Regions from separate parts of the Iodobacter ciconiae genome, predicted to be linked through region 2. Evidence: predicted binding sites of a transcription regulator. Region 2 holds the regulator's gene; each other region holds the start of a gene.
What was found. The regulator sigma-54, encoded in region 2, starts transcription at its own class of promoters, with help from an activator protein. The targets are predictions, from matches to a motif close to CTGGCACGCTTCATGCTT.

Region 1 (3,279 bases), 110 kb from region 2:
CGAGTCTACGGGTAGGTTGCACGAGCCCAGCAGCAATGCTGGGCCTAGAGGAATGACTGTCACCTTGGGGTAACTCAAGGCTACAAAACCCGGCTTATCGGTCGGCTCCGCAACCCCATTAGTAAGAAAGCCGATCCCAAAAAAAAGGATCGGCTTTTTTGCGTTTGAAAACTCTGCTTGCCAGATTCAAATCTGGAATCCAAAAGGCAGGGAAAAGCCAATTGTATTGATTTAAAAATAAAATAAGAATTGTTTTTATTCTGATGCTTGCAAGTGCGCCGGATTAAGCAATGAATTTAAAATATGATCCTGCCATATTCCGGCAATTTTTAAGTAAGAGCGGGCATAGCCTTCTTTCTCAAAGCCCAGGCGTTGCAAGAGTTTGGCGCTACGCAGATTATGCGGCAAATGGTTGGCCATTATCCGGTGTAAATCTTGAGTGCTGAAAAGATGCCCGATGGCAGCGTCAAGTGCTTCTTTCATCAGCCCTTTGCCTTCTGCCGATGCTGCAAGCGAATAGCCCAGATGGCAGGCCATAAAAGAGCCACGGACAATATTGCTAAAGCTGCATTGCCCTAACATTTCATCCTGCTGTTTATCCAGTAACACCCAATGAATGGCTGAGCCTTGCTGGTACTGCAGGCGGGCGTTTTCTAAGCGGAGCTGCCAGGCAAAGGGGGTAAAGAAATCCTCATCCCTTTGCGGGTCCCAAGGGGCAAGATGGCTGCGATTTTTTTGCTGAAAGCCGGCCCAGAGCGCGGCTTGTGCCGGCTCTGCCAGCACAAGCCTTAAGCGTTGAGTTTCGAGCTGTGCAGGTTCTGGTACTTTTCGAAAGATATTTTTTAACACCAGGCTCATAAGGCATCTTGCGGGTTATTGGCGTGTAGTCTGGTTTCCAGCTCGCTGATCCGGGCTTCTAATTCATGCATTTTTTCGCGTGTGCGAGCCAGTACCTCTTGCTGGATTTCGAATTCTTCCCGGGTGACTAAATCCATTTTGGTAAAGGCCGATGCCATCATGGCACGGGCGTTTTTTTCCATATCTTTGGCTGGGCTGGCGGCAATTGCCTCGGTGATTTTGCTGGCGATTTCATCAAAAAATTTATCTTTAAGCATGTTAAATATCCTCAGTGTTGTTACTGCACCGTATGCCGGTGGCGGCTCATCCCTGGCCCGTTGTTCTAAGAGCTTACTCTGTGCTGTGTTCAGGGCTTTCGTCTGAAAACGGGGTCAGTTTGATCTTTAAGTTTAGCAGAAGCTTGCCATTTTTAGATCGCACTACTCTGGTGCAAATTTAAGTTGCAGTGCACCATGAAACGTCTATTGTTGGAGCATCACCTGCTTGCTTAGTTGTTAACTTTATGAAAACAGAGCGTTTTTTTGTTTGGCACACTTTGTGCTAATCCATGAGCGTCCCCACCTTTTATAAGGAGCACCCCATGAAATTCGTGTCTGCGATTATTAAGCCGTTCAAGCTCGATGAGGTTCGCGAAGCATTGTCGGAAATTGGCGTTCAGGGCTTAACCGTAACCGAAGTGAAAGGTTTTGGTCGCCAGAAAGGGCACACCGAGCTTTATCGTGGTGCCGAATATGTGGTGGATTTTCTGCCCAAGGTAAAAGTGGAAGTGGCTATTGCTGATGACCAGCTGGAGCAAACGCTGGAAGTTATCGAAAAGGCAGCCAACACCGGCAAGATTGGCGATGGCAAAATTTTTGTATTTGATCTGCAGCACGTGGTGCGGATTCGTACGGGTGAAACGGGCGAAGACGCCATCTGATTGAACTTTGCTGGAGAGAGATGATGAAAAAATTGTTTACAGCATTTGCCCTCGGTGCGGTCTCGGCACAAGGTTTTGCCGTCGAAATTGCAGCATCTGCACCGGTTGCCATCGTGGATACCATCAATAAAGGGGACAACGCGTGGATGTTTATTTCCACCGCGCTGGTTATTTTGATGTCCATCCCAGGTCTGGCGCTATTTTACGGTGGCCTGGTTCGCTCTAAAAATATGTTGTCGGTGCTGATGCAGGTGTTTTCTGTATTTGCAATGATTTCAGTGCTGTGGGTAGTCTATGGCTATTCGCTGGCGTTTACTGAAGGCAATGCTTTCTTTGGCTCGTTCAGCAAAGTGATGCTCAAAGGGGTAACGCCGGATTCGATTGCGGCCACTTTTACTAAGGGTGTCGGTATTTCCGAGCTGATTTATGTGGTTTTCCAAGGTGCATTTGCAGCCATTACCTGTGGCCTGATTGTGGGGGCATTTGCCGAGCGGGTTAAGTTTGCTGCGGTGATGGCCTTTTGTGCAATCTGGTTTACTTTCTCCTACCTGCCGATGGCTCATATGGTCTGGTACTGGACTGGCCCTGATGCGTACCTCACGCAAGCTGCGGCAGATGCGGCAACCGCCACGGCTGGTTTCTTATTCCAAAAAGGTGCGCTGGATTTTGCGGGTGGTACGGTGGTGCACATCAATGCTGCGGTTGCAGGTTTGGTCGGGGCATTTATGGTGGGCAAACGCATTGGCTTTGGCCGTGAAGCCATGACACCGCATAGCTTAACCATGACTATGATTGGCGCTTCATTGCTGTGGTTTGGCTGGTTTGGTTTTAATGCCGGATCGGCTCTGGAAGCCAATGGTGTGGCGGCTCTGGCATTTATTAATACATGGCTGGCAACAGCGGCAGCAACAATGTCTTGGCTGCTGGCGGAGTGGGTGCTTAAAGGTAAGCCTTCATTACTGGGCGCGGCTTCAGGTGCGGTTGCTGGTCTGGTGGCGATTACCCCGGCATGCGGCTTTGTGGGTGTAGGCGGTGCTTTAGTGATTGGCTTACTGGCAGGCGTGATTTGCCTGTGGGGCGTGCATGGTTTGAAGCGTTTATTGGGTGTGGACGATGCGCTGGATGTGTTTGGTGTGCATGGCGTGGGTGGAGTTTTAGGGGCCATTCTGACCGGTGTATTTGCTGCGCCAGATTTGGGCGGCACGGGCATCTGGGATTATGTGAGCAATAAAGTAGCTGCTGATTATTCGATTCTTGCTCAGGTAAAAATACAAGCTATCGGCGTAGGCACAACTTTGCTATGGTCGGCGGTGGTTTCAATTATTGCCTTTAAGCTGGTTGATCTGGTGATTGGCCTGCGTGTACCGGAAGAAGAAGAGCGCGAAGGTCTGGATGTGACCAGCCACGGTGAAAAGGCATATAATCTATAGCTTATATAGATAAAGTCCCAAGGCCATCTTTACGATGGCCTTGGGGCATTAACAATTTGCGGCAAGCAAATC
Region 2 (3,279 bases):
CCAGCTTCTCACGGGCAAACAGACTATCAAAAATAACGCTGCGGGCAATACCGTGACTATTCTCAAACACAATACCGACTTGTTCGAAAATACGTTTTTTGCTGCTCACTTCCATGTCCAGAAAGACATTTCCGCTCGGCAAAATTTGGGCGATCAAGCTCATTGTAGACAGACCAAAACAGGGACGACACCTATTGTAGCGCCGTCGTTTAAAAACAAAAACGGGAACCTGAATCTTCCGGTTCCCGCTAAGGTGACAAAAATTGCTTTATTCGGCGGCAGGCTGGTGTTGCTTAATGGATTCATTACGATGATCCATTGATTTTTCTTTGTGCTTCACCACCTGACGGTCAAGCTTATCTGCCAGCAAATCAATAGCCGCATACATATTTTCATCCGCTGCTTCCACATGGATATCACGGCCACGAACATGAACGGTTGCTTCAACCTGATGCTGCAGTTTCTCCACGGAGAGGACGACATTAACGTCGATCACATTATCAAAGTGCCGGATGACCTTTTCCATCTTACTGTTTACATATTCACGGATAGACGGGGTCACTTCAAGATGATGGCCACTGATATTCAAATTCATAGGGTTACTCCTTCCGTTGGGGCCTTACAAACTTTTGCGCTGACTTACTGGATAAATCTGCAATGCCTCGCGGTATTTGGCAACTGTACGACGTGCTACCACAATACCCTGAGCAGACAAAGCTTCTGCCAACACACTATCACTTAAAGGTTTTCTCTTATCTTCTTGCTGCACCATCTGCTTGATCAATGCTTTGATCGCTGTAGCAGAACACTCTCCCCCGGCATCCGTATCAACATGGCTACCGAAGAAAAACTTGAATTCATACAGGCCACGCGGCGTAAGCATATATTTTTGCGTGGTCACCCTGGAAATAGTGGACTCATGTAAATCTAATTCTTCAGCAATATCCCTGAGTACCAACGGGCGCATTGCCACTTCACCATGTTCAAAAAACGCACGCTGCCGCTCTACAATTGCCGTGGCCACTCGTAAAATAGTGTCGAAACGCTGCTGTACACTCTTAACCAGCCAGCGGGCTTCCTGTAACTCCCGCGCCAGATGTCCGCCATCACCTTTTTGTAAGATATCTGCATAAAGGCGGTTTACCCGTAATTTTGGCATGGAGGCATCGTGTAATCTGACACGCCAGGCACCTCTTACCTTTTGCACAATCACATCCGGGCTTACATATCTGGGTGACGCTGCAGACCATTGAGCACTTGGTCTTGGATTTAAACTTACAATCAATTCTTGTGCAGCTTTTAACTCACCATCTTCACATTTGAAGGTTCGTTTAAGCCTAGTGTAGTCCCGTCCGGCTAATAAATCGAGCGAATTATGGGCAATTTTTAATGCTAATTCTCTTGCGGCACTATCGGGTTTTTGGCGCAGTTGTAAGCATAAACAATCTGCCGTATCCCTTGCGCCCACCCCAAGCGGCTCCAGGTGCTGTAAGCGAATTAAAGCAATCCTTAAGTCATCAGGTTCGAGCTCATAATCCTGAATTAGTTCCTCTGGCAGCTGAGAAAAAACCTCCTCTAAGGATTGAGAAAGAAAACCGTCATCATCCAACGCCTCTATCAACATCAGCAATAACGATTTATCCCTATGGGAGAGGGGCAGCAGTCCCGCCTGCTGTAACAGATATTCACGCAAATCCAAATCACGGGCAATATTGCTGGCAGGATCAAAATCTTCATCATCATCCGAGCCGCTATGGCTGGAGCCCTCCCAGCGCAAGCCGTCGTCCTCTCCTATTTCCCACTGGGACTCCGGCTGCTCAGCTTCACCAGCCGCAGCTTCCTCTCCCCGCTCCAATAGCGGATTTTCACTCAGATACTGTTCAAGCTCTTGCTGAAAATCAAGGGTAGAAAGCTGCAGCAGCTTGATCGCCTGCTGTAGTTGGGGAGTAAGATTAAGTTGCTGGGATAGCCGCAGCTGCAGAGTTTGTTTCATTTACATGCGGAAATGTTCACCGAGATATACCCGACGCACACTTTCATTTTCAACAATGTCTTTCGGAGCGCCTGACGCCATCACCGCACCTTCGGAAATGATGTAAGCACGATCGCAAATACCAAGGGTCTCCCGCACATTATGATCAGTGATCAAAACACCGATTCCCCTTTGTTTTAAAAAACCGATAATACGTTGAATATCCATCACGGCAATCGGGTCTACCCCGGCAAAGGGCTCATCAAGCAGAATAAAACGCGGGTTGGCAGCCAGAGCCCTGGCAATTTCTACCCGACGGCGCTCCCCCCCTGATAATCCCATCGCGCCTGCATCACGCAGATGCGAAATATGCAAATCATGCAGCAACTCATCTAAGCGAGTGCTGATTTGCTCACTATTTTTGCAATGTAATTCAAGCACTGCACTGATATTTTGTGCCACCGTCATTTTACGAAAGATAGACGCTTCTTGCGGCAAATAGCCCAAACCACGCCGCGCCCTCTGATGAATAGGTAAATGGCCGATATCCTCACCATCTAGCGTAATCCGCCCGCCATTCATGCCTACCAGGCCAACAATCATATAAAAACTGGTTGTTTTGCCTGCCCCGTTAGGGCCAAGCAAACCTACCACTTCACCGCTTGAGATTTCCATCGTGACATCACGCACAACGGTTCTTTTGCCATAACGTTTTTCTAGCTGTTCGGCACGTAAAGAGCTGGTCATGGAGCAGGAGCCTTTTTCGGGGTAATCACGATATTAACGCGCCCGTTGCCCTCGGGCCTGCCTTGCGCCTGATAGGCTTCATTCTTTAAATCGTAGGTAATCAGATCACTATAAACCTGATCTTCACCGCGCTTGACCCAGGCTTTATCCATCAGCTTGATAATGCCAGTATGGCCGTCATAGTCAAAACGCAGTGCTTCAGCATCCACCCAGTCATTGCTATCATCCATTTTTTGCCGGAAACGAACAGGGCCACCGTTTCCGGCAACGTATTGATTACCTGCATCATCCTGACGCACTGTCAGCTTATCCGCCCGTATGCTCAATGAGCCCTGAGTCAGTACAACGTCCTTGGTACAGACACTTGCCTGCGTTTTTTGATTCATCACACAATTTGCTGCAGCAATTTTGATCGGTTTTTCCCGATCTGCTTTTTCTGCATAAGCAGAGCCTGCCAGCAACATGAATAAAATAATTTTAGCGGGTATGAATCGGCTCATAGCTCATCCTGACATTAGATTTAAGTTCCAGCGTTTCAGCCTTGGAATCAGCAATAAAGC
Region 3 (3,279 bases), 1.9 Mb from region 2:
CGGCAGCAGGGTCTGCCACCAGATTATCAACTTGCTTGATCTCGGCCAGATACGTGTCGTAATAACTATTTTGTGAAGTAGCCGATTGCACTTGCTTGGTTAAAAACTCGTCATAAGAGCGCTGCACCGTATCAACACGCACCCCCAAACCTGTAAAACCATTCCCCGTATACAGGGGATAGGGAGCGCTTTGCTTGATACTCTGGCGTGAATAGCCCTGTGTATTGGCATTTGCAATATTATGACCCGTTGTGCTCAAACCCAGGCTTGCTGTATTTAAGCCACTTAAACCAATACCAAAAACACTGGCGCCCATGATGCCACTCCTTTGCTACTATTTTATCGGCACAAATGGCCAATACTTAAAGACCGCTCTAAACACCCGCAGCTGCCGGGCCATCAAAAACTGACCCCTTATGCTAATTGGCGGCGTAATTGTTCGGCGACCTGTGCTAATTTATTCGCGTATTGCGGATCAGTTGCATACCCGCCCGATTGCAAGGCACGCGCATAAGCCTGCGCATCAGCTCCCTGTCCTACGGCATCGGCATAACGACGCTTGATCAGGCTGGCGTAATCATTAAACGAATCTGCATAAGAATCATAAACCCGGAAACGCTCAACCCGCTTTTGCGCCTGCCCGCCCACAAACTCGGTGGTAGTAATATCGGCCGTTTTGCCTTTCCAGTCTTTGCTTGCCTTAATACCAAACAAATTGTGACTATCTCCCCCTTCCGAATCTTTAATGGGCTTTTTCCCCCATCCCGACTCCAGCGCCGCATGCGCAACCAGCACGTGCGGCGAGACACCTAAAGATGCTGCGGCAGAGCTTGCATTGCCAGCCAGCGTGGAAGCAAAAGAATGGCCACTTAAAACGGCATCTTTTGCCGAAGACTCGGCGGCTTTTGCCGCTGGCAAAGTATGGTGAAATGCAGGAGAAGGTTTTTGATAAAGCGAAGGATCACGTTGCAGCTCAATCTGCCGCACAATCGATTCGGCAAATCCTACGCCACCCTGCTTGGACCACATCTGGCTCAACTGCTGATCATGCATACTGCGAAACATCTCCGCAGTGCCAGATTCCATCTCATCATATTTAGGGGTTGCCTCGCGCATTGATTTCAGCATCTGGCTAGTCAGTAAAGCTTCAAACTCACGCGCAACAGCGAGCGCAGCCTGATTAGGATCTTTACGTGCCAGCTGGCGCAAGCTATCCACGCCGCGAACATCGATGGCAAGATCATTGCTGGAAGGATGAGCAGAGGAGATCATTCTGGGCTGCGCTTCATAAAGGATTAAGCAAGTATCAAGCAATAACTATGCCGGAGTAATGATCAGGTAGCGGGGTATCAGAAAAATATAATGAATTAATTGCTTAGACTAAGCAGCGCTTAAATAATATCAACCATCAAATTACTTCCAGCTCGGCTTTCAAGCTGCCTGCCGCTTTCATCGCCTGCAAAATTGCCAGCAAATCCTGCGGCGTTGCTCCCACTGCATTAAGCGCACGTACCACGTCACGCAGCGTGCTGGATTTAGGCAGGCGGGCAATCGGCCCTTTATCAGCCTGAATCTGGATATCTGCATTTTGTACTTTTGCGGTTTTTCCACCGGCCAAGGGATTAGGCTGCACCACCGTATTATCTGCGGTAATGGTCACCGTTAAATTACCATGGGAAATTGCACAGCTATCGAGCTTAACCGACTGATTCATCACAATCGAACCCGTACGGGCATTGATAATAACCTTGGGCCCCGATTCTGCCGGAGTGACATCGATATTTTCCAGGCGAGATAAAAAAGCCACACGTAAATTATTGTCCTGAGGTGCACGGACCTGAATCACGCGCCCATCCAAGGCCACGGCCGTACCCGGATACTGTGTATTCACTGCATTCACAACACGATTGGCGGTTGTAAAATCTGTAGTCAGCAGCTCCAGCTGAACAAACTCGCCATTACCCAGTAGCGTAGGCACCGATTTTTCAACCGTCGCCCCTGACGGAATACGCCCGGTAGCCAGCTGATTCACCTGAGTGCTGGAGCCCCCCGCCGATGCGCCAGCTCCGGCCACAATAATATTGCCCTGGGCCATCGCATAAATTTGCCCGTCGGCACCTTTTAGCGGTGCCATCAGCAATGTGCCACCACGCAGGGATTTTGCATTACCGATCGAGGCAATGGTCACATCCAGCGGCTGGCCAGGCCTTGCAAAGGCAGGCAAGGTAGATGTAACCGTGACGGCGGCTACGTTTTTGAGCTGCAAATTACCACCACTAGGCACTTGAATACCCAGATTAGTCAGCATATTCACAACCGATTGCACGGTAAACGGCGTTTGCGTAGTTTGATCCCCACTCCCGTCCAGCCCCACCACCAAACCATAACCCACCAGCTGGTTATTACGCACACCGGCAACGGACGCCAGCTCTTTCAGCTTTTCAGCGTGAACGGGCACAAGCGTAAATAAAAAGCAGCAGATCAGGGCAAACCGGGACATACACACAACCTATTAAGAGCGGTCAATCAGATCAAAACCATCTATGCCCAACCCGGACAACAGATTCAGAACGGCATCACACTTAAAAAAAAGCGCTGCAGCCAGCCTATGGTATTAGCATCGGCCATAGAGCCAACACCCAGCTGCTCGATACGTGCATCAGCCACTTTATTGGATGAAATCGTATTCCCTGCCTTGATGTCCAGCGGGTTAATGACCCCGGTAAAACGCAAAGTATTAATCTGGTTATTCACTGCAACCTGCTTTTCGCCGCCCACAATCAAATTACCATTTGCCAGCAAATCAACCACCGTCACGGCAATCGTACCTTTAAAGGTGTTGGTGCTATTGGTTGCCCCCTTACCCTCAAATTTATTTGTCCCTGCTAACTTAACAGCCGCAGAAGCTTCCCGTGAAAAGTATTGCTCAATGCTCCATGGAAGCAAGGGAATATTGCCGGCTGTACTGTAATCAAGCGAGCCCGCTTTATTGCTGCTGCTATTTGAGGTATTAACCGCAGAAAGGTTTTCCTCGATGGTGATATTAAGCAAATCGCCAATATTGCGGGCAACGCGCTCTTCAAACAGTAAACGCGAGCTATTGGGCTGAAAAATGGAGCCATTATTGATGCTTGCAACCACAGGCTGTGCAGGTCTTGCCGTGGTTGGCTGAGTAACCACCGAAGGAGGCGTAGTACAAGCGGCAAGCAAAACGGCAATCATTGCCGCAACGGCGAAGCGAGCAATCATTTCAATCCTTTCAAAGCTAGAGCTGCGTCA

Region 1: glnK (P-II family nitrogen regulator) is a predicted target of sigma-54. The motif match lies at 1,384-1,401, and genes of this name have one in related genera.
Region 3: flgJ (flagellar assembly peptidoglycan hydrolase FlgJ) is a predicted target of sigma-54. The motif match lies at 1,309-1,326, and genes of this name have one in related genera.

The regions. Positions count from the first base shown of each region.
Region 1 is NZ_CP034433.1:2,695,513-2,698,791, reverse strand. Features, by position in the region: RNA gene rnpB (RNase P RNA component class A) at 1-113, shown strand, start outside; gene rimJ (ribosomal protein S5-alanine N-acetyltransferase) at 256-858, opposite strand; gene EJO50_RS11805 (accessory factor UbiK family protein) at 855-1,115, opposite strand; gene glnK (P-II family nitrogen regulator) at 1,439-1,777, shown strand; gene amt (ammonium transporter) at 1,798-3,207, shown strand.
Region 2 is NZ_CP034433.1:2,808,923-2,812,201, forward strand. Features, by position in the region: gene ptsN (PTS IIA-like nitrogen regulatory protein PtsN) at 1-163, opposite strand, end outside; gene hpf (ribosome hibernation-promoting factor, HPF/YfiA family) at 269-595, opposite strand; gene EJO50_RS12320 (RNA polymerase factor sigma-54) at 620-1,993, opposite strand; gene lptB (LPS export ABC transporter ATP-binding protein) at 1,994-2,719, opposite strand; gene lptA (lipopolysaccharide transport periplasmic protein LptA) at 2,716-3,219, opposite strand; gene lptC (LPS export ABC transporter periplasmic protein LptC) at 3,197-3,279, opposite strand, start outside.
Region 3 is NZ_CP034433.1:835,183-838,461, reverse strand. Features, by position in the region: gene flgK (flagellar hook-associated protein FlgK) at 1-316, opposite strand, end outside; gene flgJ (flagellar assembly peptidoglycan hydrolase FlgJ) at 415-1,272, opposite strand; gene EJO50_RS03725 (flagellar basal body P-ring protein FlgI) at 1,409-2,500, opposite strand; gene EJO50_RS03720 (flagellar basal body L-ring protein FlgH) at 2,566-3,249, opposite strand; gene flgG (flagellar basal-body rod protein FlgG) at 3,266-3,279, opposite strand, start outside.